3 regions of the Pseudoduganella sp. GW821-FHT11H04 genome follow, and region 3 is predicted to be linked to each of the others. Evidence: predicted binding sites of a transcription regulator. Region 3 holds the regulator's gene; each other region holds the start of a gene.
What was found. The regulator FNR, encoded in region 3, switches genes on or off when oxygen is low (the NO sensors DNR and NnrR bind a similar motif). The targets are predictions, from matches to a motif close to TTGATNNNNATCAA.

Region 1: AC1RTP_RS13425 (glycine-rich domain-containing protein) is a predicted target of FNR. The motif match lies at 4,453-4,466, and genes of this name have one in related genera.
Region 2: AC1RTP_RS16675 (universal stress protein) is a predicted target of FNR. The motif match lies at 5,282-5,295, and genes of this name have one in related genera.

The regions. Positions count from the first base shown of each region.
Region 1 covers NZ_JBXARE010000005.1:80,361-90,451, forward strand. Annotated here, with positions in the region: gene AC1RTP_RS13410 (DnaJ domain-containing protein) at 16-309, opposite strand; gene AC1RTP_RS13415 (glutamine--tRNA ligase/YqeY domain fusion protein) at 581-2,341, shown strand; gene AC1RTP_RS13420 (CHASE domain-containing protein) at 2,464-4,248, shown strand; gene AC1RTP_RS13425 (glycine-rich domain-containing protein) at 4,585-5,568, shown strand; gene AC1RTP_RS13430 (hypothetical protein) at 5,644-5,886, opposite strand; gene AC1RTP_RS13435 (SDR family oxidoreductase) at 6,380-7,264, opposite strand; gene AC1RTP_RS13440 (CDP-6-deoxy-delta-3,4-glucoseen reductase) at 7,277-8,302, shown strand; gene AC1RTP_RS13445 (MFS transporter) at 8,361-9,584, shown strand; gene AC1RTP_RS13450 (DUF1345 domain-containing protein) at 9,600-10,091, shown strand, end outside.
Region 2 covers NZ_JBXARE010000007.1:31,455-41,545, forward strand. Annotated here, with positions in the region: gene AC1RTP_RS16635 (4-hydroxyproline epimerase) at 1-295, opposite strand, end outside; gene AC1RTP_RS16640 (helix-turn-helix transcriptional regulator) at 406-1,161, shown strand; gene AC1RTP_RS16645 (glutathione S-transferase family protein) at 1,158-1,757, opposite strand; gene AC1RTP_RS16650 (ABC transporter ATP-binding protein) at 1,759-2,487, opposite strand; gene AC1RTP_RS16655 (ABC transporter permease) at 2,477-3,235, opposite strand; gene AC1RTP_RS16660 (cupredoxin domain-containing protein) at 3,223-3,660, opposite strand; gene AC1RTP_RS16665 (SCO family protein) at 3,657-4,238, opposite strand; gene AC1RTP_RS16670 (ABC transporter substrate-binding protein) at 4,235-5,251, opposite strand; gene AC1RTP_RS16675 (universal stress protein) at 5,352-5,795, shown strand; gene AC1RTP_RS16680 (CehA/McbA family metallohydrolase) at 6,019-8,436, shown strand; gene AC1RTP_RS16685 (GlxA family transcriptional regulator) at 8,439-9,395, opposite strand; gene AC1RTP_RS16690 (putative quinol monooxygenase) at 9,503-9,802, shown strand; gene AC1RTP_RS16695 (substrate-binding periplasmic protein) at 9,803-10,091, opposite strand, start outside.
Region 3 covers NZ_JBXARE010000019.1:79,063-89,153, reverse strand. Annotated here, with positions in the region: gene AC1RTP_RS26295 (hypothetical protein) at 1-200, shown strand, start outside; gene AC1RTP_RS26290 (TraR/DksA family transcriptional regulator) at 197-457, opposite strand; gene AC1RTP_RS26285 (sensor histidine kinase) at 633-2,123, shown strand; gene AC1RTP_RS26280 (response regulator) at 2,120-2,533, shown strand; gene AC1RTP_RS26275 (sensor histidine kinase) at 2,530-3,633, shown strand; gene AC1RTP_RS26270 (response regulator transcription factor) at 3,626-4,261, shown strand; gene fnr (fumarate/nitrate reduction transcriptional regulator Fnr) at 4,363-5,139, shown strand; gene AC1RTP_RS26260 (carboxymuconolactone decarboxylase family protein) at 5,257-5,634, opposite strand; gene AC1RTP_RS26255 (MerR family transcriptional regulator) at 5,585-6,037, opposite strand; gene AC1RTP_RS26250 (bacteriohemerythrin) at 6,083-6,469, opposite strand; gene AC1RTP_RS26245 (cyanophycin metabolism-associated DUF1854 family protein) at 6,551-7,015, opposite strand; gene AC1RTP_RS26240 (cyanophycin metabolism-associated ABC transporter) at 7,008-9,287, opposite strand; gene AC1RTP_RS26235 (cyanophycin synthetase) at 9,394-10,091, shown strand, end outside.

The DNA.
Region 1 (10,091 bases), on a different contig from region 3:
CTGCTTTCTCTTGAATCAGGCGGCGGGGATCGTCACGCCGTTGACGCTGAAGACGGAACGCCACTGTTGGTAGGCTTCCGCTTCAGGGTCGATGATGATGCGGTGGTGCACACTCTGGTTGTATTCTTCCCGTTTTTCGGGATCGGACAACACTTCGTAAGCTTTGACGATGGCCTTGAAGCGGGCGTCTGCACCCGGTTCCTGGTTGCGGTCCGGGTGGAAACGCATGGCCAGGGAACGGTAGACCTTCTTGATTTCCTCGTCAGAGGCATTGGGCGCGACACCGAGCACATTATATAAATTTTCCATATTGCAACTCCGGGCCGGTTTTTAAACGCGTAAGGACGAATTATCCTATAAAATGCCCTGTTTACGCTGAATATCACCCTAAAACCGGTAAACCAGGGTACGACCCAAGGGTCGGACCCTGTCTAATCAACAGCCGAGGGATTTGGTTTAAGGCTTTTGATCTTCGACGAAAGTCAAAGGCTCTAAACCCAAACCCCTGGCGGCGGAGCTGACTGGGTCTGACCCTGCGGGTCTGACCCAGGTTTACCGGGTTTAAAGAACTAAAACATACATGAGCAACGACAAAAAAACTGCTGCCCCGGCCCCTGCGCCGAATTTCCTGCGCAATATCGTTGAAGCCGACCTGGCCTCCGGCGCGCATACCCGCGAAGGCCTGCCTCCGGTCATCACCCGCTTCCCGCCGGAGCCAAACGGCTACCTGCACGTTGGCCACGCCAAGTCCATCTACACCAACTTCGGCCTGGCGCGCGATTTCGGTGGCCGCTGCCACCTGCGTTTCGACGACACAAACCCTGAAAAAGAAGAACAGGAATACGTCGATTCCATCATGGACAGCGTGCGCTGGCTCGGTTTCGACTGGGACTTCAAAGGCCCGGTCGGCGCCGGCAACCACCTGTACTTCGCGTCGGACTACTTCGACAAGCTGTACGAGATGGCCGAATACCTGATTAAAGTGGGCAAAGCCTACGTCGACAGCCAGAGCGCCGCCGACATGGCCGCCAACCGCGGCAACTTCACCACCCCTGGCACCAACTCGCCATTCCGCAACCGCTCGGTCGAAGAAAACCTGCAGCTGTTCCGAGATATGAAGGCCGGCAAATACAAGGACGGTGAACACATTCTGCGTGCCAAGATCAGCGAAGACGCCATGTCCTCGCCGAACATGAATATGCGCGACCCGGCGATCTACCGTATCCGCCACGCCCACCACCACCGTACAGGCGACGACTGGTGCATCTACCCGATGTACGACTACACGCACCCGATCTCGGACGCGCTGGAAAACATCACCCACTCGATCTGCACCCTGGAGTTCCAGGACCACCGTCCATTCTACGACTGGCTGCTGGAAGTGCTGTCCGAGGGCGGTTTCTTCGCCAAGCCGGTGCCGCACCAGTACGAATTCGCGCGCCTGAACCTGACCTACATCGTCACCTCCAAGCGCAAGCTGCGCCAACTTGTGGAAGAAGGCATCGTGGACGGCTGGGACGATCCGCGCCTGCCGACCATGGCCGGCATGCGCCGCCGCGGCTTCACCCCGGAAGGCATCCAGCTGATGTGCGAACGCACCGGCGTGACCAAGTCCGACGGCTGGATCGACTTCGGCGTGCTGGAAGGCGCCGTGCGTGAAGACCTGGATCCAAAGGCTCCACGCGCAATCGCCGTGCTGCGTCCACTGAAGCTGATTGTCGAGAACTTCCCGGAAGGCCAGTCGGTCGAGTGCACCTCGCCGGTCCACCCGCACCATCCGGAACTGGGCCACCGCACCTTCCCGTTCACCCGCGAACTGTGGATCGAAGAAGAAGACTTCATGGAAGTGCCGACCAAGGGCTATTTCCGCTTTACCCCGCCCGTGGGCGATCAGCCGGGCGCGCGCGTGCGCCTGAAGTACGGCTTCGTGGCCGAATGCACCGGCTACGACAAGGATGAAAACGGCAAGGTCACCGCGGTACGCGTGAAGTACTTCGAAGATTCCAAGTCCGGCACCCCGGGCGCGGACACCTACAAAGTCAAAGGCAACATCACCTGGGTCAGCGCCGAAGCAGCCCTGGAAGCGGATGTTCGCCTGTACGATCGCCTGTTCACCGACGAGAAGCCGGACGCCGGCGGCAAGGACTTCAAGGAATTCCTGAACCCGAAAGCGCTGGAAATCGTGAAAGCCTACCTGGAGCCTGGCCTGAAGGACGCAGCCCCGGAGCAGCGCTTCCAGTTCGAGCGCCACGGCTACTTTGTCGCCGACCGCGTACTGTCGCAGCCAGGCAAGCCGGTCTTCAACCGCATCGTCACCCTGAAAGACAGCTGGACCAAATAAACCAGCCTGTTTGTGGTCAAAAAGCCGCCTCCGGGCGGCTTTTTTTCATGTTGGTTTGATTTCAATCAAAGTGGTATTTTTGCAACTTGACCTTGAACTGGGGAAATTCTTATAGTCAGGCAATGTCCCGCCTCCAGTTCAGCTTGCTCGCCCCCGCCAAGCCCTTGTGGTGGCTGGGTGTCGCGCTATCGCTGGGCGTTGGCGCCAGCCTCTACACCGTAGCGACCCGCTCGGTGGAAAGCGAGGCACGCGAGCGCTTCCAGAACCAAGCCCGCAATACCCAATTCAATATTAATGCCAGCATCAAGGCTTATACCGACGTGCTGCGCGCCGCCGCCAGCTACTTCCAGGCCGGCGGCGAAGTGACCCGGGAGAGCTTCCACCGCTACGTGCGCGGCCTGGACCTCGAACACAATTACCCGGCTATCGACAATATCAACTTCGCCGAGTATTACACGCAAGCCCAGCGCCCGGCGGCGGAAGCACACCAGCGCCAGCTGAACGACAGCCTGTATCCGGAATACCGGCTCCATCCCGGCGGCCAGCGGCGCGAATACGCGGTGCTGACACTGATCGAGCCGCTCGAAGGCTTTGGCGACCGCTATGGCCTGGACATCGCGGCCCGCCCCGGCGTAGCGGAGGCGCTGTTCACCGCCCGCGACCAGGGCATCATGAGCAGCTCCGGGCAACCCATCCCACTGCGCAGCGCCCCAAGCCATGTCGGCATGGCCATGCGCATCCCGATTTACCGCAACGGCATGCCGATGGCGACCATCGCCGAACGCCGCGCGGCCTGCGTTGGTTCGGTGGGCCTGGGCTTCAGCGTGCCGCGCCTGGTGGAATCGGCGCTCGGCGAAATGCCGGTGCGTGCGGTGCGCGTAGCCCTGCGCGACGGAACCAGCGACGGCAAGCCGGGCACATGGCTGTTCGACAGCCAGCCCGGCGCAGTCAGTGCGAACGGTGAGCATTTCATCACGGCCCTGCCGGTGCAATTCCATGGACGCACCTGGCAAGCCCAGTTCAGCGTACCGAAACTCGCGCTGTATTCGCGCTTCGACCAGTTCCTGCCCATGCTGGCGGCGAGCATGGGCTTTGGCGCCAGCGTACTGATTTACGCGCTGTTCGTCACGCTTGCTTCATCCCGCCGCCGCGCCCTGAAAATGGCGCGGGCCATGACGCGCGAACTGCGCGACAGCCAGGCGCGCTTGCAGCTGTCGCACCATCGGCTACGCCGCCTCGCAGCCCACGCTGACCATATCAAGGAAGAAGAACGCAAACGCATCGCGCGCGAGATCCATGATGACCTGGGCCAGAACCTTCTGGCCCTGAAAATCGAAGCCGACATCCTCGCCACCCGCACCGAAAAGACCCACCCTCGCTTGCACGCGCGGGCGCGCGCCACGCTGCACCAGATCGACAACACCATACGCAGCGTCAGGCAAATCATCAACGACCTGCGGCCGAACGTACTGGACTTGGGCTTATCGGCGGCAGTGGAATGGCAGATCGCGCAGTTCCGCCTGCGCTCCGGCATCAAGTGCGAATTCGTGGAAGATGCGGTAGCCGACCATGGCGTTGATGACCACTGCGCCACGGCCTTCTTCCGCGTGCTGCAGGAGTCTTTGAGCAACATCCACAAGCATGCCGGCGCCAGCGTCGTGCATGTTGAACTCCATCAGTCGCACGGCATGCTGCGCATGACCATCAGCGATAACGGCATCGGCATCAACACGGCCAGCCGGCATAAGGCTGGCTCCTTCGGCCTGGTCGGCATCGAGGAACGCATCAGCCTGCTTGGCGGGAATTGCACTATTAATAGCCTCACCCACGGTGGCACCACCGTCAGCATTGCCGTCCCCATCGGCTATCGCATTGCCCCGGCCGAAGACATGCGTCTGAGCGCTTAGGCTCTTATACCACTCGGTAGGAAAAGACCGCGCCGTTGTTGATCCTTATCAAACTCTCTTTCCCCCGCTCAGCAAAAATGCATTTGTAACATTTGACGACGCGACAAGCTATTGATTTAAAAGGAGCTTATGCTGTGTTGTTTATGCCGCGCACGCTTAAATTGTTACTTGCATTGGCGGGGGCGAAGTCTATACTTGAGCTAGTTGATCTACATCAACACGCGTTCCCAACTCCGAACGCCACAGATGCCCTGGCAACAAATACCAGCCCCCTAGAACGGCGTCTTTTCTCTCTCCTTCGGTCTTAAATACGTTCACTTTAAAGGGATGTCACTCATGATTTCAGCTGAAAGCTTCAAGGCTATTGCCGACCTCGATCTGGAACCTATCAAGGTGAAATTGATGCATGTGGAATCTGGCGAAGGCTGGTCGCTGGAAAAGGTCAATGCTGTTGAATTCGAATACCGCCGCTTCCTCTACCTGATGAAAACCTTCCCCAACGAGCAGACTGCTCCGTTGATGGATGTCGATATTTTCTGGCATTACCACATCCTCGATACGATGAAGTACTTCATCGATTGCGAGAATGTGTTCGGGTATTACCTGCACCACTTCCCATACATTGGCCTGCGCGGCGAAGATGACGAAGAGGCGCATGAGCGCGTCGGGAATCGCATGAAGGAATTGTATGAAGAGACCTTCGGCGAGGATTATTTGCGTAGCGCAGTCGCCTACTCGGGCCGCGTTGCAGCACCAGCCGACGAGGCGCAAGTGGCTTACTCTGGCCGCGTAGCCGGCGAACAAGTCGCTTACTCGGGCCGTGTCGCCGCCGAAGCCGGCGCGCAAGTCGCTTACTCGGGCCGTGTCGCTGCCGAAGCGGGACCACAAGTCGCTTACTCCGGCCGTGTCGCCGCGAACGCCGCGCCTCAAGTTGCGTACTCGGGCCGTGTCGCTGCCGAAGCCGCACCGCAAGTCGCGTACTCCGGCCGTGTCGCCGCGAACGCTGCACCGCAAGTGGCCTACTCCGGTCGCGTAGCGGTCGCTTACTCTGGCCGCGTGGCTGTCGAAGCCGCGCCACAAGTCGCGTATTCGGGCCGCGTAGCCGCAGAAGCGTCGCCGAAAGTCGCCTACTCGGGCCGCGTGGCAGCCGAAGCACAGACCGCCTACTCGGGCCGCGTAGCAATTGACGCGAAAACGGCCTACTCCGGCCGCGTGTCCACTGAAGCGAAAACCGCCTACTCCGGCCGCGTCAGCGCCGAAGCCCAGGCTGCATCGCAAAACCTGTTCTATTCCGCCCGCCCACGCCTGGCAGCATCCTGATCCCGGCTATACGAGCAAATAAAAACGGCCGCCACCTGCTAGCAGGTGCGGCCGTTTTTACGTCCGGGCGAAAACTTAGTGCGCCATCAGGTCGCGCAGTTCGCGGATGCTGAAATCGCTGATTTCATGCATACGGATCAGGATGGTCGCGCCGATAGGCAGGGTGTTGTGACGGATCTTGGAGATCACAGGTGGCGCAACTTCCAGGGCACGGGACAGAGCGGCATCGTTTTTCAGCTGCAGCTTTTCAATGATGGCGTCCAGAACGCGGTTTGGATTGTAAGACGACGAGGCAGTAATTTCTTTCAGAGAGCTCATGACTAGTACTTTTTCAATATGTTGCGCAGTCGCAACAAAATTATTGGCGGAATTTTCGACAAAGAGCGCCAGAAAAAGCCGTTATTGACGCAATTTTCGGCACACGGACGTAATCATACACCGTTTTATTGCCGTTCGCTTAATGCGGGGCAACTGTCGTGAGATTTTGATAGATTCTAGCGCGCAAAGCTGTGCTAGGAATTAAGGTAGTTTAACAAAAAGGCTACTTTTGGTCGTTTCTTGCCAAAGTAAAAGGCAAACAGAGCCAGGCAAACGTGACCCAGACCAGGGCCGGAGGGAGATACATCAGGGCTGCCGGCATGGGAGTGTACTCCGGACGCCAGTCAAGGCGGCGCCTGATTTCCTCCGGCGAAGGCGGCGGCAGATGGGCATGGCCGCGCTGGGAAAGATAAACGCGGACTTGCTCCTTGGTGGGGTGGCTATACATGGCGGCCTCCTTGGCAGACATTGGCACAAGATAGCGCCTGCAGCATCACAAGCGCTTGATGCAACTCAAAGCTGCTGCAACATCCGGATACAGCAGCCGTACCTGTAATTCTTCTTTCAGGCGCCGATTTGCCAGCCTGCGCGACTCCGACATGAAGGACAACAGTGTCGGCGCCACCGCCTGCGCCAATGCGGCACGATCCAGGCGTGGTGGACGCGGCAAGCCGAAATGATCGGCCACCATGTCGAAATAGTCCCCCATTTTCAGTTCCGTGTCATCCACGGCGTGATAGATCCGGTTCGCCGCGCCACGCCTCAGTGCGGCAAGCACCACCCGCGCCAGGTCGTCGGCATGTATATGGTTGGTATAAACATCATCTTCCGCCCGCAAGGCCGGTGTGCCCTGCTCCAGCCGTTTGATAGGAAGGCGGTCAGACGCGTAGATGCCCGGCACCCGCAGGATCGACAGGCGCCCCTGGGAGCGGCGCGCCCAGCTCCGCAGCACGCTTTCAGCATCGACCCGCCGCAGCGCCCTGGCATTGCGGGGCGCCACCGTCTGGGTTTCATCCACCAGCCGCCCGTCCAGGTCGCCGTACACCCCTGTGGTGCTCACATAAACCACTTGCGCCCGGTCAGGTAAAATGGCGGTCACATTGCGGGTGCGCCTATCAAGCTTGCCCTCGCCCGGCGGTGGAGCCAGGTGCACAATATGTTGCGCCAGCCCGGCCAGGCGGCGCAGCGATGCAGGCTGGTCCAGGTCGGCCAGCAGCGGAACGGCGCCCGCCGCACGCAATTCGGCAAAGCGCTCACGCTGGCTGGTGACGGCAAATACGCGGTAGTGATCGCGCACCAAAGGCAGCAAACGCATGCCCACATCGCCGCAACCGAGGACCAGCAGGCGCGGCTTATTGAATTTTTTACTGATTTCCATTTTTAAGATTGTATGTCTTTCCAAATTACTGTTCAGCCTAGCGGCCACCAATTCAGCTGCGAAGAAGACGAAACCGTCCTGGCCGCGGCCATGCGCGCCGGCGTCGGCCTGCCATACGGCTGCAAAAATGGCGCCTGCAGCTCCTGCAAAGGCAAGGTGGTGTCGGGCTCCGTCAGCCACAAGGCGCACCAGCGCCGCGCCCTGAGCGAGGAAGAAGAAGCGGCCGGCATGTCCCTGTTCTGCTGCGCCATCCCGCATTCGGACCTGGTACTGCAGGCGCGCGAAGTGGTGGGCAGCGGCGAATTCCCGATCAAGAAGATGCCGACCCGCGTCAACGCGCTGGAAAAGATGGCGCCGGACGTGATGGTGCTGACGCTGCAACTGCCGGCCAACGAAACCTTCCAGTACAAGGCCGGCCAGTACCTCGAATTCCTGCTGCGCGACGGCAAACGCCGCGCCTACTCGATCGCCACCGCACCGGAAGGCGGTGCGATCAGCCTGCACATCCGCCACATGCCGGGCGGCCTGTTCACCGACCAGGTGTTCAGCACCATGAAGGAGCGCGACATCCTGCGCTTTGAAGGCCCGCTGGGAACCTTCTTCGTGCGCGACGATTCCGACAAGCCGATGGTGCTGCTGGCATCGGGCACCGGTTTCGCACCGATCAAGGCGATTGTCGAACATGAACGCGCCAGCGGTTCCAAGCGCCCGATGACGCTGTACTGGGGCGGCCGCCGTCCGCAGGACTTGTATATGGATGCCCTGTGCCGCCAGTGGGAGCAAGAGATCCCGCACTTCAGCTACGTGCCGGTGGTTTCCGACGCGCTGCCGGAAGAAAACTGGACCGGCCGTACCGGCTTCGTGCACCAGGCGGTAATTGACGACCTGCCGGATATGTCGGGCCACCAAGTCTACGCCTGCGGCGCCCCGATCGTCGTTGAATCGGCCAAGCGCGATTTCGTCAAGGATTGCAAGCTGCCGGAAGAAGAGTTCTTCGCCGACGCCTTCACCTCCGAAGCAGACCTTCAACAACCTTAAGTTCCACCCATGCGCCGCGTGCCATGGGGCGCGCAGCGCCTCATAGCACGCCAAACGTATGCCATCAAACGGTTTCGCAGTCCTCCGCCACCGCAACTTCGCCTTCTACCTGTCAGCCCGCTTGCTCGGCACCATCGCCGTGCAAATGCAGAACGTCGCCATCGGCTGGCAAGTCTACGCACAGACCAAGAACCTCTACTACCTCGGCCTGATCGGACTGGCGCAGTTCGCGCCCTTCCTGCTGCTGATCCTGTACGCCGGCCATGCGGCCGACCGCTACAATCGCCGCAACATCATTGCCACCTGCCTCGGCGCCCAGCTGGTATGCGGGCTGGCGCTGCTTGGCTACACGCACAGCGGCTTTGGCGCGGTATGGCCGATCTTTGCCGTGCTGGCGCTGTACGGCAGCGCGCGCGCCTTCATGATGCCGGCTACCCAGGCGGTCGTGGTGAATATGGTGCCGACCGAAGAATTCAGCCGCGCCGTCGCACTCGCAAGCTCCACCTTCCAGGTCGCCGTGATCCTCGGCCCAACGCTGGGCGGCCTGCTGTACATCTACGGCCCCGCCGCTGTGTACACCGTCACCTCCACCATGCTGCTGCTCGCTGTGCTGCTGATGATGCTCACGCGTCCCGCCCCTCAAGCGACACGTAAGGAACCTGCCACCTGGCACAGCGTGATGGAAGGCATGCGCTTCGTCTGGTCGCGCCCCATCATGCTCGGCGCGATTTCGCTCGACCTGTTTGCCGTGCTGTTTGGCGGCGTCACCGCCCTGCTGCCCGCCCTGGCGCATGATGTGCTGCACACCGGCCCCACCGGTCTTGGCTTGCTGCGTACCGCGCCAGGCGCCGGCGCCGCAATCTGCTCGATCGCCCTCGCCTTCTGGCCGATCACGCGCCGCGTTGGCGCCTGGATGTTCGGCGGCGTTGCTGTCTTCGGCGTCTGCACCGTGATGCTGGGCTTTACCACCAGCTTCAGCGTCGCACTCATATGCCTGCTGCTGCTCGGCACCGGCGACATGATCAGCGTCTACGTGCGCCACTTGCTGGTGCAATTCGAAACACCGGACGAAATCCGCGGCCGCGTCAGCGCTGTCAACGCCGTGTTCATCGGCGCCTCCAATGAGCTGGGCGAATTCGAATCGGGCATTACCGCAGGCTGGCTGGGCCTGACCCGCGCCGTGATCTTCGGCGGCGTAGCCACGCTGGCCGTGACCGGTATCTGGGCATGGCGCTTCCCCATCCTGTCGCGCATGGACCGTTTCCCACACCACGACAAGTAGTACTATAAGAACGACATGGCCTACCACATGATCCGCAGCCGTCCCCACCTGAGCGCCGCTATCGGCGTCGGCATCGTGGCGGGCGTGCTGCTGCCCTCATCGCTCAAGCCGCTGGTGCGCGCCCTGTCGGCCTGGGATATCGCGGTCTGGACCTATCTGATTTCCATGGCCTGGATGATGATGCGCGCCGACCACCGCACGGTAAGGCGCATCTCGGCGCAGCAGGATGAAAAAGGATCCGTCATCCTGGCCAGCCTGGTGGTGGCGACCGTCATGAGCATGGCCGCCCTCAGCACCGAACTGGCCAGCCTGCGCAATATGGCGGTCAATGAGCGCGGCCCGCACTATGCCTTCGTGGTGCTGACACTGGTGGGTTCCTGGTTCCTGGTCGGCACCTTGTTCTGCTTCCACTACGCCCACCTGTACTACAGCGCGCGCGGCCACCAGCGCCCACTGTCCTTCCCCGGCGGCGAAACCCAGCCGGACTACTGGGACTTCCTGTATTTC
Region 2 (10,091 bases), on a different contig from region 3:
GCGACGCCACCAGGCCGATGGTGCCATGACCGCACATGCCCAGGTAGCCGACGTTGTTGAAGAAGATGACGCCAGCGGCACAATCGGGTGCATGCGGTTCGCACAACAGCGCACCCACCAGGACGTCCGAACCGCGCGGCTCGCACACTACGCCGGAGCGGAAGCCGTCATGTTCGTTGCGGAAGCGCGACAGGCGTTCGTTCAGAGGGCCGCTGCCCAAATCTGGGCCGCCGTCAATCACCAGGCGGGTCGGTTCACCGCCGGTGTGGGAATCGATAATGGCTATGGTTTTCATGCTTCACATCTTATGCCTTCCCAGGGCCTCCGTCTTGCATCGCAAGGACGCTGATGATGACGAAATCTGCACAATCGTGTAAAAATGGACAAATTCATCGGGAGAGCAGCATGACAGCACATCTTTTACATAGCGCGGCGCGCAACGACCTGGCTTCCAGGATAGGCGACGTTTTCTTCTCCGAGCCATTGTTCGACGCCCTGCCAGATGTGGTGTTCTTTATCAAAGACCGTGAAGGCCGCTACGTGGTGGTGAACCAAACCCTGGCCCGCCGCTGCGGCATGAAAGACAAGGCAGGCTTGCTGGGCAAAACGGCGAATGAAGTCTTTGCCGCGCCGCTGGGCCAGCGCTTCCAGGCCCAGGACCAGTCCGTCCTCGACGAAGGAGTGCAAATCGAAGACCAGCTCGAACTGCACCTTTATCCCAACCGCGATCCCGGCTGGTGCCTGACCCAGAAGCGCCCCCTGCGCGATGCCCACGGCGCCATCGTGGGCCTGGCCGGCGTGTCGCGCGACCTGGCGATGGCAGACCACAAGAATCCGGCCTATCACAAGGTGGCCGATGCGGTCCGTCTAATCCATGACAAATACGGCGAGACCCTGAGCTTGCCGCAGCTGGCGCGCACCGCGCATATGTCGGTGGCGCAGATCGAACGCTATTTCGAACGTATCTTCCACCTCACGCCGCGCCAGATGATCATCAAGACCCGGCTCGAAGCGGCATCACGCATGCTGGCCGGCGATGCGAGCGTGTCCGACATTGCGCAGGCTTGCGGCTACGCCGACCACAGCGCCTTCACTCGCCAGTTCCGCGCCACGGTCGGCGTCACACCGAGCGAATACCGCCTGCTGTTGCGCGACGCTTAAGCGATGCCGTTGCGGCCGAATTCTCTGTAGCCGGGGCGCTCAAGCAGGCGCTCGACGTAGGTGTTGACGGCCGGGTAGTCCGGACGTTCGATGGGGGTCATCAGCCAGCGGTTCAGGGACAGGCCGAGGACGATATCGGCCAGCGTGAACTGCGCTCCGGCGGCAAACGGGCCACCGAGAGCCAGATGGCGGTCGAGGATGCCGATGTTGCGGGTCCATGCTTCGGCGCTGGCTGCGATTTGCACTGGGTCGGTAAAGGCGGGACTTTGGCGCACCAGCGCCATGAAGGCGTAGCGCCAGGATGCATTCAGGTCAGTGGCCTGCCAGTCCATCCATTGCTCGACGCGGGCGCGGGCCTGGGGCTCAAGTGGCAGGAGATCGTGGCGCCCTGCCTTGCTGCACAGGTAGCGGCAGATGCTGTTCGACTCCCGCAGCACGAAATCGCCATCCACCAGCACCGGCACCAGGCCGTTCGGATTCAGTGCCGCGTGTTCCGGCTGCCATTCGATGCGCTCATATGGCATGCCTGTTTCGGCCAGCGTCCACAGTACTTTGCGTACATTGATCGAAGTTTGCTTGCCAATGAGTTTCAGCATTTTATAAGCCCAGTTGCGAGAGGATGTCTTCTTTCAATTGTTGCAGCTCCGGATTGGACAGCTTGCGCGGGTGCGGCTGTTCGACCTTGAAGCTAGCCTGGATGCGGGTGGGGCGCGGCGAGAGCACCAAGATGCGGTCGGCCAGGTAGATCGCCTCCTCCACATCGTGCGTGATCAGCAGCACGGTGTGGCGTTCCTCCGCCAGCACGCGCAGCAGCTCATTGCGCATCTTGAGGTTCATCAGCGCGTCCAGCGCGGAGAATGGCTCGTCCATGTAGAGGATTTCGGGCTTGACCACTAGCGCACGCGCGATCTCGGCGCGTTTCAGCATGCCACCGGACAGCTCGTGCGGATAGGCGTTCTCGAAACCCTTCAAGCCCACCATTTCGGCGTAATGATCGGCCAGTGCCGCTTTGTCGCCATGATCATTGCCATTCAAGCCGAACATCAGGTTCTGCTGCACCGTTAGCCACGGGAAGACAGATCCGTGCTGCGAGATCACGATGCCTTTCGGGCTTGGTTTGACCAGCAGATGGCCGTCGATCTTCACAGAACCTTCGTCGGGATGCTCGAAGCCGGCGACGATCTTCATCAGCGTGGACTTGCCGCAGCCCGAAGGCCCGACAATCGCCACGAACTCGCCATCGGCGATTGAAAAATCGACCCCGTCGACCACCGGCAGCGCGTTGAACTTTTTCCTGAGCTTGTTGACGACAATCTTAGCGTCCATAGCGCCACCTTACGACTTTGAGTTTTTCCAACAGACGCATGATGCCGTCCAGCGCCAGGCCAATCAGGCCGATGATGATCATGCCGGCGATGACGAGGTCATAGCGGTTGCCTGCGTTACGCGAATCGATGATCAGGTAGCCCAGTCCGGAGCGCAGCGCAATCATTTCCGCCGCCACCACTACGAGCCAGGCTACGCCGAGCGAAATGCGCATGCCGACGATGATCTCCGGAAGCACGGCCGGCACAATCACCTGGCGGAACAGCTTTGCGCGTGAGACGCCGAAGTTTTCCGCCGCACGCAGGTAGCGCTTTTCAATGGTATGCACGCCGGCTGCCGTCTGCACGATCATCGGGAACACAGCCGCGATAAAGATCAGGAATACTGGCGAGGCGTTGCCAACACCGAACCACAGGATAGCCACGGGAATCCAGGCAATTGGCGAGATCGGGCGCAAGATCTGGAATACAGGGTTCAGTGTACGGAACGCTCCTTCCACACGTCCCATCCAGAGCCCCATCGGAATCGCCACGGCGGTCGCCAGCGAAAAGCCCATCCCCACCCGCATCAGCGAAGCGCCAATGTGCTCCCACAGGCTGCCATCCTCCACCAGCTCCATGGTGCCGGTGACCACTTGCGCAGGCGTCGGGAAAATCAGGCTTTCGGTGGCGACGACCGCGTACCACCAGACAGCGACAATCGCCACCAGCACCGCCAGCGGCGGCCATATCTTGTTCAGTCTTTCCATGCGGCTTTCGATATCAAAAATTGCAGGCGCCATTGCAGCCGCTGCCAGCCAGCTTGCGGTGTGGCCTTGACCACGACCGTCATCTGGCCGCTGGCGTGGGCGGTGCAGGCGAAGGGATGATCGCCGGCCTGCTCGAACGGCAGGCGGAAATCCTGGCCCGGCATGATCAGCACGGGGCCAAAGATTTGGGGCACGGTGTCGCTGTTGCGGAGCAGGAGAACGTCATTCACGCCGAGCACCAGCGTGATGGTGTCTGGAAGGATCTCCGCTTTCTCTCCCGCCATGCGGCGTGCCCAGGTACCTTTGGGGATCTCGAACAGGGCGTCGCGCGAGACTGCCTGGATCGGCGCGTACGCGGCCCAGCCAAGCGCGCCCGCAACGGCGGCTGTCAGCAGCAAGACAATGACGGCCAGCCGACGCTTCATTTGCCCTGCGCCAGCAAAGTCACGTCGTGCACAATGTCGTCTGCCGGGCGGCCGAACGGCATCAGCGCGCGCAATCTGCCTTGCGGATCAATAAAGTACAGGTAGGACGAATGACCCATGGTGTAGGCGGTCTTGCTGCCTTCGACCATTTTCTTCGTCGCCGAGATGCCGTAGGCACTGCGGATGGCGGCCATCTGCGCTTCGCTGCCAGTCAGCCCGACGAAGCTCGGGTCGAACTGCTCAAGGTAAGCCTTCAGCTTCGGCGCAGTGTCGCGCTGCGGGTCGACGGTAATGAAGACCACCTGCAGCTTATCGGCCAGTGGGCCGAGGCGTTCGCGGGCCTGCTTCAGCAGCGCCAGGGAAACCGGGCATACGTCGGCGCAGCTGGTGTAGCCGAATTCCAGCACCACCACTTTGCCGCGGTATTTATCGAGCGCGAAATCCTTGCCGTCGGCGGCTTTCTGCGCGATCTGCGGCGCCATGCGGGGCGGATCGAAGGTGCCCGATTTGAGCTTATCTGCGGCGTGGGCAAGGCCCGCTGCGGCCAGCAGCAGTGCGAACAGGCTGCGTTGGATCATAGGGCGATGCTGACAGGTTTTATGGACTTGACGAAGCTCTCGTCCACATAAGTCTCATAGGCCACGGGACGCTTGAGGGTGCCGGCTTCGATCGAGAGCTGCATCAGCTCATCGAATTCCGAACGGATCATGCGCAAGTCGCCGTAGGTGACGCGGTCGGCCGGATTGTCCATCACGAACTGGATCACTTTCGGATCCTGGTTGAAGAACTTACGCGTGGAGGCTATTTTGGCGGCCTTGGCGCGGTTCGCCGGCGTGGCGTCGAGCCAGTTTCCTGCGGCCTGCACGTGGTTCACCAGGTCCTGCACCAGTGGGCGGTTTGACTTGATCAATTCTTCGCGCACGGTCAGCACGCAGCAAATATAGTTGCGCCACTCGTCGCGGGTCATCGACAGCGGGCGTGCATAGCCGGCTTTCTGGGCCGCGGCGCCGAATGGCTCGCCGGTGCAGTAGGCGTCGACCGCGTTGGCATATAGTGCGGCCGGCATGTCTGGCGGCGCCATCTCGATGATTTGCACGTCTTTAGGCGACATATTCTCGCGCGCCAGCATCTTGCGCAGGAACAGGAAGTCGACCGCAAAGCGGCTTGGAATGGCGATACGCTTGCCGCGCAGGTCGGAAAAACGCTTGTAGGCCGAATCGGTGCGCACCATGATCACGGCGCCCGAACGGTGGCCCAGCGAAACGATCTTGAGCGGGATCTTCTTGTCGGCAAGGTCCATTACCAGGGGCGCCAGCATGTAGGCGGCCTGGATGCGGCCCGTCATCAGGGATTCTTTGATCTCCGGCCAGCCGCTGTATTTGCTGTACTCGAAAACGTCGCCGCGCGCACTACAGGCGACTGGCAGCGTGAGGTTGCAGGTAACTGGCAGGCCGCCCACCACCAGGGGATCGGCCGCACGGGCCAGGGATGGCAGCAAGGCGCCGCCGAGTCCCACGGCCGGTAGCGCTAACGCACCACCCAGCAATTGGCGCCTGCGATGGAAATGTTCAAGTTCGGTCAAGGTTGGCATCTGAACATTCTAGCACTACCAAATCGAAACTTGACCCAGGTCATGGCAAGGCCCCCTCACGGCGCGGAAACTGCCTATATCAACCCGATGGGAGCCAGCCATGTTCAAACATATCCTCTTCCCGACCGACGGATCGCCGGCGTCCAGCGCCGCCCTGCATTCTGCCATCAAGTTTGCCCATGAAGCCGGGGCGCGCGTCACTGCCCTGCATGTGATCCCGGAGTTCCACATCTTCACCTACCACCCGGAAATCCTGGAGGACACACGCGGCGTCTACCTGAAGGACAGCGAAGTCCATTCGGCAGCCGTGCTGGATGAAGTGGCCAAGGTCGCCAACGACTACAACGTGCCGTGCGACGTGGTGCAGCGCCGTTCCGACCAGCCTTTCGAAACTATCGTTGCGACGGCGATCGACTACGGCTGCGACCTGATCGCGATGGCGACTCATGGTTACAAGGGCGTGCGCGGCGTGTTGCTGGGGAGCGAAACGCATCGCGTGCTGTTGAATACTCCGGTGCCGGTGCTGGTGTTCCGGCCACAGTAAGCTGCGGCTAATACGCCACAGCCGCAAACACCATCGCTAGGAGATTTATGACCGTTCCGTCACACTAGTCATGCAAATTCGGACAATCCGGACGTCTTGTTTAAATTGGGACAATTCAAACCGGTATATAAGGCCTTCGTCTTAATCGCCAAGGATTTCCGTATTTGTCCGCCGTACCGTGCTGCTGCATATTCTCGCCAACTATCACAGCACGGGGAAAACCATGACTTTCGCACTTCGCAAACTCGCACTGGCCGCAGCGCTGGCCACTATCGGTACCGCACAGGCGTCCACCGCCGACCACCAGGAATTCGAAGCCACGCTGCACGCGCCTTACCGCGCTGTCGCCGGCGCCAACGAGGCGCGCAGCTTTAAACTCGAATTCAGCTTCCCTCACGCAGAAAAGGCACAGGCAGTCAGCTGGGTGCTGGAAGTGGTCGCACCTAACGGTAATGTGGTCGAACGCTGGACCGGCGTCGAACAACTGAAAGACAAGCCCGTGTCCGTCAACGTTGAATGGGCCGGCCGCAACCGCCGTAACGCGCTGGCCAGCGGCATATACAAGGCACGCCTGCGCGCCATGTCGGAAGATACCCAGCGCGGTATCGCATCCGGCACCGATGCGGTACTGCGCCGCCTGGCCGCACCCGAAGCCGAAGTGGAAACACAGGAATGGGAAATCGCCATCGGCCAGCCAAAGCCACAGCCGCAGCAGGCCAGCGCCGATGCCCCAGCCATCATGGCCATGGCCGCCGCGCCATCCTCCCTGCCCTACACCGTCTACTTCGGCAACCTGCACAGCCAGACAAACCACAGTGACGGCGGCGGCGCGCTGTCCAGCTGCACCGGCGCACAGAATCCGCAATCGGCGGCCTACAGCCCGACCGACGCGTTCAACTACGCCAAGGCGCATGGCCTGGACTTCCTGATGGCGTCCGAGCATAACCACATGTACGACGGTTCGGATTCCACCAACACCTCCGCCAATCCGGCGACGGCCAAGGCGCTGTACCAGTCCGGCCTGAGCATGGCAGCGAACTTCAATGCCGCCAACCCTGACTTCCTGGCGATCTACGGCATGGAATGGGGCGTCATTTCCAATGGCGGCCATATGAACATCTTCAACTCGAACGAGCTTCTGGGCTGGGAGAGCAACAGCTCCGGCCAACTGCTCGCCGATACGTACACCGCCAAGAACGATTACGCCAGCCTGTACACCCTGATGAAACAGCGCGGGTGGCTGGGCCAGTTCAACCACCCATCGACCAGCGGCCAATTCCTGGTCAACGGCGTGGCGCTTGGCTACACGGCAGACGGCGACGAGGCCATGGCGATGTGCGAAGTGATGAACACTTCCGCCTTCTCGACCAACACCACCGAGACCGAAACGAGCCGCAGCAATTACGAAGGCGCCTGCAAGAAAGCGCTGGAAGCAGGCTTCCACGTCGCCTTCAGCACAGACCAGGACAACCACTGCGCCAACTGGGGCGCGTCCTACACCAACCGTACCGGCGTTCTGATCCCAAACGGCACTGCCCTGAGCACCACCGCCTTCATGGACGCGATCCGCGCCCGCCGTGTGTTTGCGACCATGGACAAGACTTCGCAACTGGTTCTGACCGCCAACGGCCATATGATGGGCGAGCGCTTCAACAATACCGGCACCCTGAACCTGGTGGCGAACTTCTCCAGCAGCAGCGGCAAGACCGTGTCAACCTCGGAAATCTATGAAGGCGTCCCTGGCCGCAACGGCACCGTGACTCTGCTCGCGTCTACCGCGAACACCACGATTACCCCGGCCGATGGCGCCCACTTCTACTACGCCAAGGTGACCCAGTCCGACGGCAATATCCTGTGGTCGGCGCCGGTGTGGGTAACCCAGGGGGCAGGCGGTGGCGGCGATACCACCGCGCCGACCGTGAGCGCAAGCAGCAGCGGCACCAGCGGCACCATCACCTTCAGCGCCAACGCCAGCGACAACGTCGGCGTGACCAAGGTGGAGTTCTACGTGGACGGTGCACTGAAAGGCACGGACACCGCTTCGCCATGGAGCTACGCCTTCAACTCCAGCGGCGTATCCAACGGCAGCCACGTGCTGACCGCGAAAGCATTCGACGCCGCCGGCAACAGCGCTACTTCCGCTGCGGTCAACTTCAGCGTGAACAACGTGACTGCGCAGCAGCTGGTGCTGAACAGCGGTTTCGAATCGGGCGCCACCAACTGGACCGCTAGCAGCGGCGTAATCACCAACGACGCTTCCGAGTCGGCACACGCAGGCACCTGGAAGGCATGGCTGAATGGCTACGGCAGCGCGCACACCGATACGCTCTACCAGCAAGTGAGCATCCCTGCCACCGCCAACACCGCCAGCCTGGCCTTCTGGCTGATGATCGATTCGGCGGAAACCACCACCACCCAGGCTTACGATACGCTGAAAGTCCAGGTACGCAGCAGCAGCGGCGCCGTGCTGGCGACGCTGGCGACCTACTCGAACCTGAACAAGGGTACGAGCTATGTGCAGCGTACCTTCGACATGAGCGCGTACAAGGGCCAGACCGTGCGCATCTACTTCGAGGGCGTGGAGGGTTCGTCGGTGGCCACTTCCTTCATCGTGGATGACGTTACGCTGAACGTGCAGTAAGGTCATCTGCGTATCTCGCGCAAGCCCTTGCCAAGCTTGCGCCGCAACAGCGTGCGCAATGTCACGCCGTCGCGATAGCCCACCTGCTCGGCGATGCGGTCGATATTCTGGCCGCTGGTCTTGAGCAGGTGGACTGCGCGCTCGATGCGCAAATCCTGCACATAATTCACGGGCGTCTTGCCCAAGACCTCCTGCATGCGCCGCGCCAGCGTGCGTTTGCTGGTGGCCAGCGCGGCAGCCGCCGCTTCCAGGTTGAATCCCTGCGCCAGATGCTGCCTTACCCAGCGATCGAAGCCTGCTACCAGGGGGTCGGCATGCGCCAGGTGATCGGAAATCACATAGGACGATTGGGCCGGACGCGAATCCACCACGAGGTAGCGCGCCACCATCGCCGCCAGTTCCGGGCTGGCCTGCCGGATCAGGGCAAGCGACATGTCCAGGTGGCTAAGGGCCGCACCCGCCGTGATGAACTGTCCCGATGACACCACCATACGCTGCGCATCCAGTCGCACCGAAGGATAACGCTGGCGGAACATGGGCGTAAGCCACCAGGTCGTCGTCGCCTCTTCCCCATCCAGCAGTCCGCTCTCCGCCAGCACGAAGGTGCCGATACAGGCGGCGGCAATACGCACGCCTTGTTCGGCCAGGCCGCGCAGCGCTGCGCAGGCCTCGCCCACTTCAACTGTCGCCAGTGCGGCTTCCAATGGCGCCGGCATCTTGTGGCCGATAGCGGGCAGGATAAGCAGGTCCGGTGCTGGCACGGATTCCAGCGGCACGATGGGCAAAGCCATGCCCTGCGCGCTGTGTACGGCCGGGCGCAGGCCCGCCAGCGTGACATGGAAGTTCGGCTGCGGCGACTCCAGCATGGGCGCCAGCTCGTTGGCCGTGGTGAAGGCATCCAGCACGGCGGCCAGGCCGGTGTCGAAAACGCCGTCCAGCACAAGCACGGTGATATTCATGGCTCGATTGATACCAAAGCTGTCAATCTCGCCAATTTAACGGCAATCGCGGCGCCGGTAAAGTCTCTCCATCGCAGTTTCGCGATCAATCCAACAAGGAGATAGCCATGATCAAGTACGCACTGTTCGCCCGTTTCGAAGCCAAGCCAGGCAAAGAATCCGCCGTCGCCGACTTCCTGCACACCGGCCTCACGCTGGCCAAGCAGGAACCGGGCACCAAATACTGGTTCGCGTTGCGCCTGTCCGAGCGCGTGTTCGGTGTGTTCGATGCGTTTGAAACCGAAGACGCGCGCCAGGGCCACCTGAACGGCCCGATTGCACAAGCCCTGATGGCGCAGGCGCCCGAGCTGTTTGCCACGCCGCCGAGCATCGAACCGATCGAGGTGCTGGGCCTGAAAGCACAGTAATCACTGGTCGTCGGAGGAGATGAAGTTGTATTTCTTCTTCAGCTCCTCCACTTCCGCCCTGTTGGTTTGCATGAAACGGCGGAATTCGTCCACCAGCTTGGGATACTTGTGCGAGGACAGGTACCACTGGCCGGAAGCATGCGGCAGGTCCGGGTCGTACAGCACCGGCACATGCGGCAGTTTGCGGATCTGGGTCCAGTAATGGCGTGCGATACGGGTATTCATGTAGGCGCCGTCGACTCGGCGCATGATCAGCTTTTCGTAGAGCGCGTCGTAATCGGCGGTTTCT
Region 3 (10,091 bases):
TCACAGCGGCCAAGCCTTACGTGAAGCCGGACACGTCGACGCTACGCAAGCGTGCGGCGTACGAACAAAAATATGCGGGAGTCTTCAGGCGCTGTCCCGCGCCTGGGATGCTGGGTGCTGTCCAATGCCGGCGTAATATCTGCAACGGAGCAGAGGGCAGGGGGGCGGCGTGCAAGCCCTATGTAAGGAAGCCGCGTTAAGCTGCCGGCAGGGTAATGAAGGCGCGCTGATGTTCCTGCAGTTCCTGGCACGCAAGACAAGTAGCGGCACTGGGCTGCGCATGCAGGCGTCCCGACGAAATCGCCAGGCCGCAGCGCTGGCATTGGCCGAATGTCCCGTCTTCCAGCCGTGCGAGGGCGGCATCAATTGCCGCCACTTCGGCGGAATCACGTCCTGCCAGCACCTCGCGCCGCTGGCGCAGGACGGCAGTCCAACGGTCAAATTCATCAGGTAACATGGCTGGTCTCCATTTTTGGAGCCACTTTAACGGGCATCGTGAACCCCGTCACCAAGCCCGCATGACCTAGGTCAAGTTTGGTCAAGATATACAGGAAAGCCCCAGTTTGGCCACTTGCCCACGGGGGCGCTACAATCATAGGATGACAGGATTTGACAACCGACAGGACCCGGCCTTGACCCATTCAACGATTGCGGAACGCAGCCTGCAGTGGCTGCTGGCATCGGCCACAGATGCAATGCTGATCATCGACAAGGACGGCCAACTGGTCCTGGTCAATCCAGCCCTTGAAACCCTGTTCGGATACGGTCCCGGCGAATTGCAAGGCAAATCACTGGAGGCCCTGATCCCGGAGCGCTTCCGCCACGGCCACGTCGGCCTGCGTGGCAGCTACTTCGAGCGCCCGCACCCGCGCGCCATGGGCGCAGGGGTCGAACTTTTCGCCACCCGCAAGGACGGTACCGAATTCCCGGTCGAAGTAAGCCTGTCGCCGCTGCCTGACAATGATATGCAGCCGATGGTGATGGCGACCATCCACGACATCAGCGCCCGTAAGCAAGCCGAGCGCGCGCTGCAGGAGAGCGAAGCGCGCATGCGCGCCATCTTCGAGACGGCGGTAGACGCCATCATTACCATCGACGAACGCGGCACGATTGACCGCGTAAACCCGGCGGCCGAGCGCATGTTTGGCTATCCCGAAGCCGAAGTCGTGGGCAAGAACGTCAAGATCCTGATGCCCGCGCCGCACCGCGAAGCGCACGATGGCTATTTGCATCATTACCTGACGACGGGCGAAAAGCGCATCATCGGCAAAGGTCGCGAAGTCCAGGGCCAGCGCCGCGATGGCAGCCTGTTCCCGATGGATTTGGCCGTGACCGAGATGTGGCTGGGCGGGCGCCGCATGTTCACCGGCCTGGTGCGCGACATCACGGAGCGCAAACACGCTGAAGAAAAGGCCCAGCAACTGCTGCAGGAGCTGACCAGCGCCAACGAAGAACTGACCAATTTCGCCTACGTCGTTTCGCATGACCTGAAGGCGCCGCTGCGCGGCATCGGCTCGCTGGCCGACTGGCTGGCCCACGACTACAGCGACAAATTCAACGACGAAGGCAAGGAGCACATGCGCCTGCTGATCAACCGTGTGCACCGTATGGGCGCCCTGATCGACGGCATCCTGCAGTACTCACGCGTTGGCCGCATCAAGGAAGCGGCCGTACCGGTCAAGCTGGACCAGCTCGTGGCGGAAGTGGTGGATTTGCTGGCGCCGCCGGAAAATATCAAGGTCACCGTCATGCCCGGCATGCCGACCGTGGTCGGCGAACCGACGCGTATCCAGCAGCTGTTCCACAACCTGGTATCGAACGCAGTCAAATACATGGACAAGCCACAGGGCGAGGTCGCGGTGGGTTGGACCGATGAAGGCGACCAATGGCGCTTCCACGTGACCGACAACGGCCCAGGCGTCGCCGAACGCCACTTCGAACGCATTTTCCAGCTGTTCCAGACGCTGGCGCCGCGCGACCGGGTCGAGAGCACTGGCGTCGGCCTGGCATTAGTGAAAAAGATTGTTGAAATGTACCAGGGCAGGGTGTGGCTGGAGTCCGAGTTGGGCAAAGGCACCACTTTCTATTTCACCCTGCCAAAGAAAAGAAAGAACAAGGAATGAATAATACGAGCAAGCCAATCCTGCTGGTTGAAGACGATCAGGTCGATGTCATGACCATCATGCGCGCACTTAAAGAAGTCCACGTGGGCAATCGTGTCGTATCGACTGAGAACGGCGAAGCAGCACTGGAATACCTCCGCGAACCAGGCAGCGAGCAGCCTTGCATCATCCTGCTGGACCTGAATATGCCGATCATGAACGGCATCGAGTTCCTGCAAAACATTAAGCAGGATCCAAACCTGCGACGCATTCCTGTCGTAGTGCTGACCACATCCGAGGAGCAGCAGGACAAGATGCGAAGCTTCGACCTCGGCGTGGCCGGCTACATGACCAAGCCCGTCGACTACCGCCAGTTCGTTGAGGTGGTGCGCTCGATTAACCTGTACTGGACCATCAGCGAGCTGCCATGAGTACGGTAAGGGTCCTGATCGTCGAGGACGATATTGTTGACCGCATCGCTTGCCGCCGCGCCTTTGCGCAGGCGCCGGGCTTCAGCTGCGAGCTGCTCGAAGCGGAAAGCGGCCAGGATGGTCTTGATATCGCGCTGCGCGAAAAGCCCGACTGCATCCTGCTCGACTACCACTTGCCGGACCTGACTGGCCTGGAATTCCTGGCTCGCCTGGCCGCCGACCAGGGCGAACCTCAGCCCACTATGCCCGTGATGATGCTGACCGGCGCCGACAGCGCCACCGTAGCGGCGGAAGCCATGCGGCGTGGTGCGCGCGACTACCTGGTCAAGGACAGCGATGGCCGCTACCTGGATTTCCTTGCCGGTGCCATTGACCGCCTGTTGCGTGAACAGCGCCTGATCGATGAGAAGCTGCAGGCCGAGCGTGTGCTGCGCCAGTCGCAGAAAGAGCTGCGCGAGCTGGCCGCCTACCAGGAAAAACTGAAAGAACACGAACGCACCCGCATTGCCCAGGAAATCCACGATGAACTGGGTGGCCTGCTGACCGGCATCAAGGCCTATATCTCGGTGGCGATCGAGCGCGGCGGAGAACAGTCCGACCCGCTTTTGAACGACGCCGCCAAGCTGGCGCAGGACGCGATTGAAACCGTGCGCCGCGTGATCACCGACCTGCGCCCCAGCGTCCTTGACCAACTGGGCATCTGGCCCGCATTGGAGTGGTACTCGGAGCAGGTGGCCCAGCGCAGCGGGTTGCAGTGCAGCTGCAACATCACGCCCGCTGCAATGGCTCTGGAACTCGATGCCGAACGTAGCACCATGCTGTTCCGCGTAGCCCAGGAGGCGCTGACCAATGTCGTGCGCCATGCCGAAGCGAGCGAAGCGCGCTTGATTGTGGACCGTGATGGCGACTGTGTCGTGCTGCGAGTCGAAGACAATGGCAAAGGCATCGAGAGCGCCGGCCTGTCCGACCGCGAATCGTGGGGCCTGTTCGGGATGCACGAACGCACGCGCCGCTTCGCCGGCGAGCTGAATATCAGCGGCAAGGCGGGGCAGGGTACGACCCTGCAACTGCGCCTGCCTTTGGAGGATAAAAATGGGTGACAAGATCACCGTATTGCTGGTCGACGACCACGCTATCGCGCGCAACGGCGTGCGCCTGATGCTGGGCACGGCGACCGATATCAGCGTGGAGGGCGAAGCCGGCAACGCCGTGGAAGCCATGGAACGTGCGGCTGAGCGGAGTTTCGACGTCGCTTTGGTCGACATCAAAATGCCGGGCAAGAATGGACTGGATTTGCTGAAATGCCTGCGCAGCGAATACCCGCGCATGGCGGTGCTGGTGCTCAGCACCTATTCGGAAGAGATTTACGCCGTGCGGGCGCTTAAGTCAGGCGCCTCCGGCTACCTGACCAAGGATGCCCCGACCTCGACCCTGATCGAGGCCGTGCGCAAGGCGGCATCCGGCGGCAAGCATGTCAGCCCGGCTCTGCTTGAAAAATTGGCAACCCTGGTTGGGGGCGGCCCAAGCGGCGACCACGAGGAGCTTTCGAACCGTGAGCTGGAAGTTTTCAAGCTTATCGCCCAAGGCGAGTCGCTGGTTCGCATAGGGGAAAAACTACATTTAAGCCCGAACACGGTGACCACCTACCGCAGCCGCATCCTCGAGAAAATGGGCATGTCCAGCAATGCTGAGCTGACGCGCTACGCTCTGGAGCATGGACTGATCTGATGCCTTGTAGGGGATCCACTACAACAACTACACAGGATGCTTGATACCGGGAAATGATGCCGAGGGAGATACTTCTCCCATCGAAAACAAGGAGCAGCATCATGAGCCCGGTCATCCCAATCACCCCTGCAAACGCCACCAAATCCTGCGCACCAGTCGCTGCAAAATGCTCGCTGTGCAGTTTCAATCGACTGTGCCTGCCGCAAGGCCTGGCCGAAGACGATGTCGCCCGCCTTGACCAGATCATCGCACGCCGCCGCCGCGTGGGGCGCGACGAGCCGCTGTACCAGACCGGCGACAGCTTCCACAGCCTGTACGCTGTGCGTTTTGGCCACTTCAAGACCGTCCAGGTGAATCAGCGCGGCGAACAGACGATTGGCGGCTTCCACATGGCCGGCGACCTGCTGGGCATGGAAGCGATCGGTAACGGCCAGCATTCCTGCAATGCTGTGGCGCTGGAAGATAGCGAAGTGTGCGAAATCCCTTTCAGCCGCCTGCAAGAATTAGTGATGCAGATCCCGGGCCTGCTGCAGCAATTCCACCGCACCATGAGCCGCGAAATCCAGCGCGAGCAGTCTGTAATGCTGTTCCTGAGCCATATGCGCGCCGAGCAGCGCCTGGCCATGTTCCTGCTCAACCTCGCGGGCCGTTATGCCCAGCGTGGCTACTCCTCGACCAGTTTCCAGCTGCGCATGTCGCGTGAAGATATCGGCGGCTACCTCGGCCTGACCGTGGAAAGCGTCAGCCGCCAACTGGCCCGCCTGCGCCAGGATGGCTCGATCGTCCTGAATAACCGCGACCTGCGCATCATCGACCGCAACAAGCTGGAAGTCATGTCTTCCGGCGGCATGGCGCAAGAATACGCGGCCGTCGCCTGATCCACGAACCAGCTTTCTCACCTGTAGGGGGTGTATGGGGCAGCTCAGCTGCCCCTTTTTTATGGTTCTTCACGGAATAGCGAGCCCATAGTTCCCGGTATTTCGTGAAGAACTTCTTTATTGCAGCGCGAAGACTTCTTTGGCGGCCATCAGGCCGTTCAGGGCGGCCGGGAAGCCGGCGTAGACGGCCATCTGCATGATGGTTTCCACGACTTCGTCACGCGTCACGCCGACGTTGAGCGCAGCCTGGATGTGGACTTTGAGCTGGGGCGTTGCATTGCCCATTGCCGTTAGCGCGGCGACAACCGCGATTTCACGGCTTCTCAGGTCGAGGCCGGGGCGGGAATAGATGTCGCCGAACGGGAATTCGATCAGGTAGCGGGCAAAATCCGGCGCGATCTCGGCCAGGCTTGCTACAACGCGTTCTCCGATCTCGCCATCGATCTCACGCAGTTTTTCGAGTCCGCGCTCGTAACGGTTTGGGTTGGTGGTCATCAGCAATTCCTCCATTAGTGGTTGAACCTGACGCCAGGGACTGCTCCAAAGAGCGGTAATGCTCGACTTTCCACTGCAGCGTGGCGGCCGATTGCCGCAACGTTTCGATTTCCGCGAGCACGTCCTCCAAATGCTGCTCCAGCATCTGGCGCCGTTCGCCGGCCGTGGAGTCCCCAGCGCCACGTAGTTTTGCGAAAGCCTGCATTTTGCCGATTGGCATATGCGTGGCTCGCAGACGCAGCAGGAATTCGATCCAGGCAAGGTCGGAGGCCGCATAGCGCCGCTGGCCGCCAGCCGCGCGGCCAACCGGGGCGATCAGGCCGATACGCTCGTAATAGCGCAGCGTGTGGGCGGTAAGGCCGGTGCGTTTGGCGACTTCCTCTATGCTCAGATGGGATTCCATGGGGTGATCTTAGAAGTTCGAGCGCGCTCTAAGTCAATCACTTTATTACGCCAGGCGAGATGCTGCAACCGCCAGCGCCAGGTCCATGGTGTTGATGTGGGCTTCGATCCAGTCCGGTAGCGTGCTGATGATCTGGCGGGCGGTGGTTTCGTCGTCGTCGCGCAGCAGGCGCAGGACGCGGGAGATGCGTTCCAGCAGGTTGCCGTGGGCGGCACGGTGCGCCTGGGCCGCAGGATAGGCGATGCGCTCCATCAGGCCGTTTTCCGCCCGAAGGTGTTCGATGAACTCTTTCGCGAGTTCGCGGCAGGCCTCGTCGAAGGCTGGACGCGGCATATTTTCCATTGCGTCGAGCATGTCGAAAACGATGCGGTGCGATTGGTCGAGTTCGGGAATGCCTAATGCCAGGTCGGGGCCGAAGACGATGGAATCCATGGTAGCGCTCCATATTGGGGAGCGCTAATTGTGCCGTCCGGAAACAGGACGGCACATGATCCAGGTCAATTTTCGGGGGTGTTACATGAAGCGGTCGAGGATCTTCTTGCTGTGCTTGTCCAGCGTGTACTGGTCGCGGATCAGGAAATGGATGCCGTGGCTGTCCGACACCAGCAGCGACACGCTGCCGATGCGGCGGATGTCTTCTTCGCCGCGCAGGACGAATTCGGTCTCGCCGCGGTCGGTCTCGACCTTCCAGGTGGATGGGCAGGCGTAGCTGCCGACGTCGACGATGCGTTTGATCTCGGGCATGAACTCACGGCCAGCCAGCTCTTCGCGCACCACGTCGGCCATTTCCGGCGACAGGTCGGAAATGCGGTCCAGCCAGGCCACTTCCTTGCCGTCGGTATTGACCAGCGACAGGCCTTCTTCCGGGGCCTGGATAGGGAAGGCGCGCACAGGGGACACGCTTTCGTGCAGAACGCCGTTGGCGTCGATCAGGTTCAGCTTGCCGAAACTGTCGCGGCTCAAAGTAAAATTAATCATCTTCACGGCTCTTTGCTTTGTCATCCATGTCGGTATCGACGTTACGTGCCTGCGCCTGGTAGAGGCGGAAGTAGGCGCCTTCCTTGGCCATCAGCTCTTCGTGCGGGCCTTCTTCGACCACCTTGCCGCGGTCCATCACCACCAGGCGATTGGCGCGCTGCAGCGTGGACAGGCGGTGCGCAATGGCGATCGTGGTACGGCCGGCGACCAGGTTGTCCAACGCTTTCTGGATTTCTTTTTCGGTTTCCGAGTCGACCGACGCGGTGGCTTCGTCCAGAATCAGGATGCGCGGGTCGATCAGAAGTGCGCGTGCAATCGAAATACGCTGGCGCTCACCACCGGACAGGCCTTGGCCGCGTTCACCGACCATGGAATCGTAACCTTGCGGCAGGCGCAGGATGAAGTCGTGGGCGTGCGCAGCGCGGGCTGCCTTCATGATCTCTTCACGGGTCGCATCCGGCTTGCCGTAAGCGATGTTCTCGGCAATCGTGCCGAAGAACAGGAAGGGCTCTTGCAGTACCAGGCCAATATTGCGGCGGTAGTCGGAGACCGCGAAGTTACGGATGTCGACGCCGTCCAGCAGAATCGCGCCTTCGGCCACGTCGTAGAAGCGGCAGATCAGGTTGACCAGGGTCGATTTGCCCGAGCCCGAATGGCCCACCAGGCCAATCATTTCGCCAGCCTTGATCTCCAGGTTCACGCCGCGGTTGACCGCGCGGTTACCGTAGCGGAAGCCAACTTCACGCAAGGTGATGTCGCCGCGGACTTTCTCGACCTTTGCCGGCTGTGCCGGATCCGGCACGCTCGATACGTGGTCCAGGATGTCGAAGATACGCTTGGCGGCCGAGGCGGACTTCTGCGTCACGGACACGATGCGGCTCATGGAATCCAGCTTGCCGTAGAAGCGGTTGGCATACAGGACAAAGGAACTCAGGACGCCGACGGTGATGTTGTGCTTCGAAATCAGCCAGATGCCGAACACATAGATTACCAGGATGCCCAGTTCGGTCAGGAACGACACGGTTGGCGAGAACAGCGACCATACTTTGTTCAGCTTATCGTTGACGGCCAGGTTGTGTTTATTCGCGGTACGGAAACGGTTCGCTTCACGTGTTTCCTGCGCAAAGGCCTTCACAACGCGAATGCCGGGAATGGTATCGGCCAGCACATTGGTCACTTCGCCCCAAACGCGGTCGATCTTTTCAAAGCCGGTACGCAGTTTGTCGCGCACCAGGTGGATCATCCAGGCGATGAAAGGCAGCGGCAGCAGGGTCGCAATGGCCAGCCAGGGATCGATCGAGAACAGGATCACGCCCGTCATGACGATCATCAGGACATCGGACGCGAAGTCCAGCAAGTGCAGCGACAGGAAAACGCAGATACGGTCGGATTCCGAGCCGATACGGGACATCAGGTCGCCGGTGCGTTTGCCGCCGAAGTATTCAAGCGACATGCGCAGCAAGTGTTCATACGTCGTGGTACGCAGGTCGGCGCCGATACGCTCCGACACCAGTGCCAGCACATAGGTTTTGGCCCAGCCAAAGACCCAGGCCAGCACTGCGGCGCCGGTCAGGGCGGCCATGTACTGCACCACCAGCATGTGTTCAACAGGCTTGCCGCTTTGGTAAGGGATCAGGACATTGTCCGTCAGCGGCATGATGATGTAAGGCGGGATCAGGTGCGCGCCAGTGGAGAGCAGCATCATCGCAAAGCCGAGCGCCAATTGCCATTGATACGGCTTGGCAAAGCGCCACAGGCGGAACAGGGTCCAGGTCGATGGCGGGGTGTGGACCACTTTGGTGCAGACTGGGCATTCTTCCTGGTCCGGCTCCAGCGGGGCCTTGCAGGTAGGGCAGGAATTCTGTTCAATATGTTGCAGCGGCTTGCCGAAAACGTGGGCTTCCAGCAGGCGCGGGAAGTTCTCGGACAGGCGGATCGCCAGCAGGTTCTGGCCAAGCGTGAAGCGCCAGGCGGCCAGGCGCTGGGTCTCGTCCACCAGCTCCAGGTGGCCGACACCTGCATGATCGTGCAGTTTTAGAGACATGCCACGACGATAAGTCCAATCTTGCCATACCGTTTCACCGGGTGCGCGTGCCATAATGCGGCGCTCCGTGAGGAGCACCAGGCCTTTGCGGAAGTGAAGCTGGGAGTCTAGGTCAACCTCCAGGGCGCTGAGTACGTTTTCATCAGGTGCAAGCGCCGGTAACTCTGTGCGCCACCTGTCGGGAAGTTCTGTCAGGCTCAGCTCAGAGGAAAGTTGGTTTGTTATCATTGTGGATCAGACTCCGGCATCTCTTTGCCAAGTGGCAAGAATTGCGAAACAGTGGGAAAATAGAAGGACGGGCGGAGTATACCGCAAGAGGTACAAGAGCTAAAACATGACAAAAAAGAAAGATATTGATTTTCTCCGTGTGACACACCTTCGCGGACCGAACATCTGGACCTATCGCCCGGTGATTGAAGCCTGGCTGGATATCGGCGAGCTTGAAAATTACCCCTCGAATCAACTCCCCGGATTTTATGAACGCTTGATCGCCTTCCTGCCAGGCCTGGTCGAGCATCGCTGCGGCGTCGGTGAACGCGGCGGCTTCCTCGAGCGCCTGCGCGACGGCACCTATGCCGGCCACATCCTCGAACACGTCGTACTCGAATTGCAAAACCTGGCCGGCATGCGTACCGGCTTTGGCAAGACCCGCCAGACCGCCGAAGGCAGCGGTATTTACAAAATGGCATTCCGCACCCGCCAGGAACAGGTTGGCCGCGCCGCACTGGCCGCCGGCAAAGACCTGCTGATGGCTGCCATCGACGATACGCCATACGACCTGGCTGCCACCGTTGCTAAACTGACCTCGATGGTGGAGTCGCTGTGCCTGGGCCCATCGACCGGCTCCATCGTGGACGCAGCGACCGACCGCAAGATCCCGTATATCCGACTGACTGACGGCAACCTGGTGCAACTGGGACACGGCGCGCGCCAGCGCCGTATCTGGACCGCGGAAACCGACAACACCTCCGCAATCGCCGAAGGCATTGCGTCCGACAAGGACATGACCAAGGACATGCTGAAGTCCGTCGG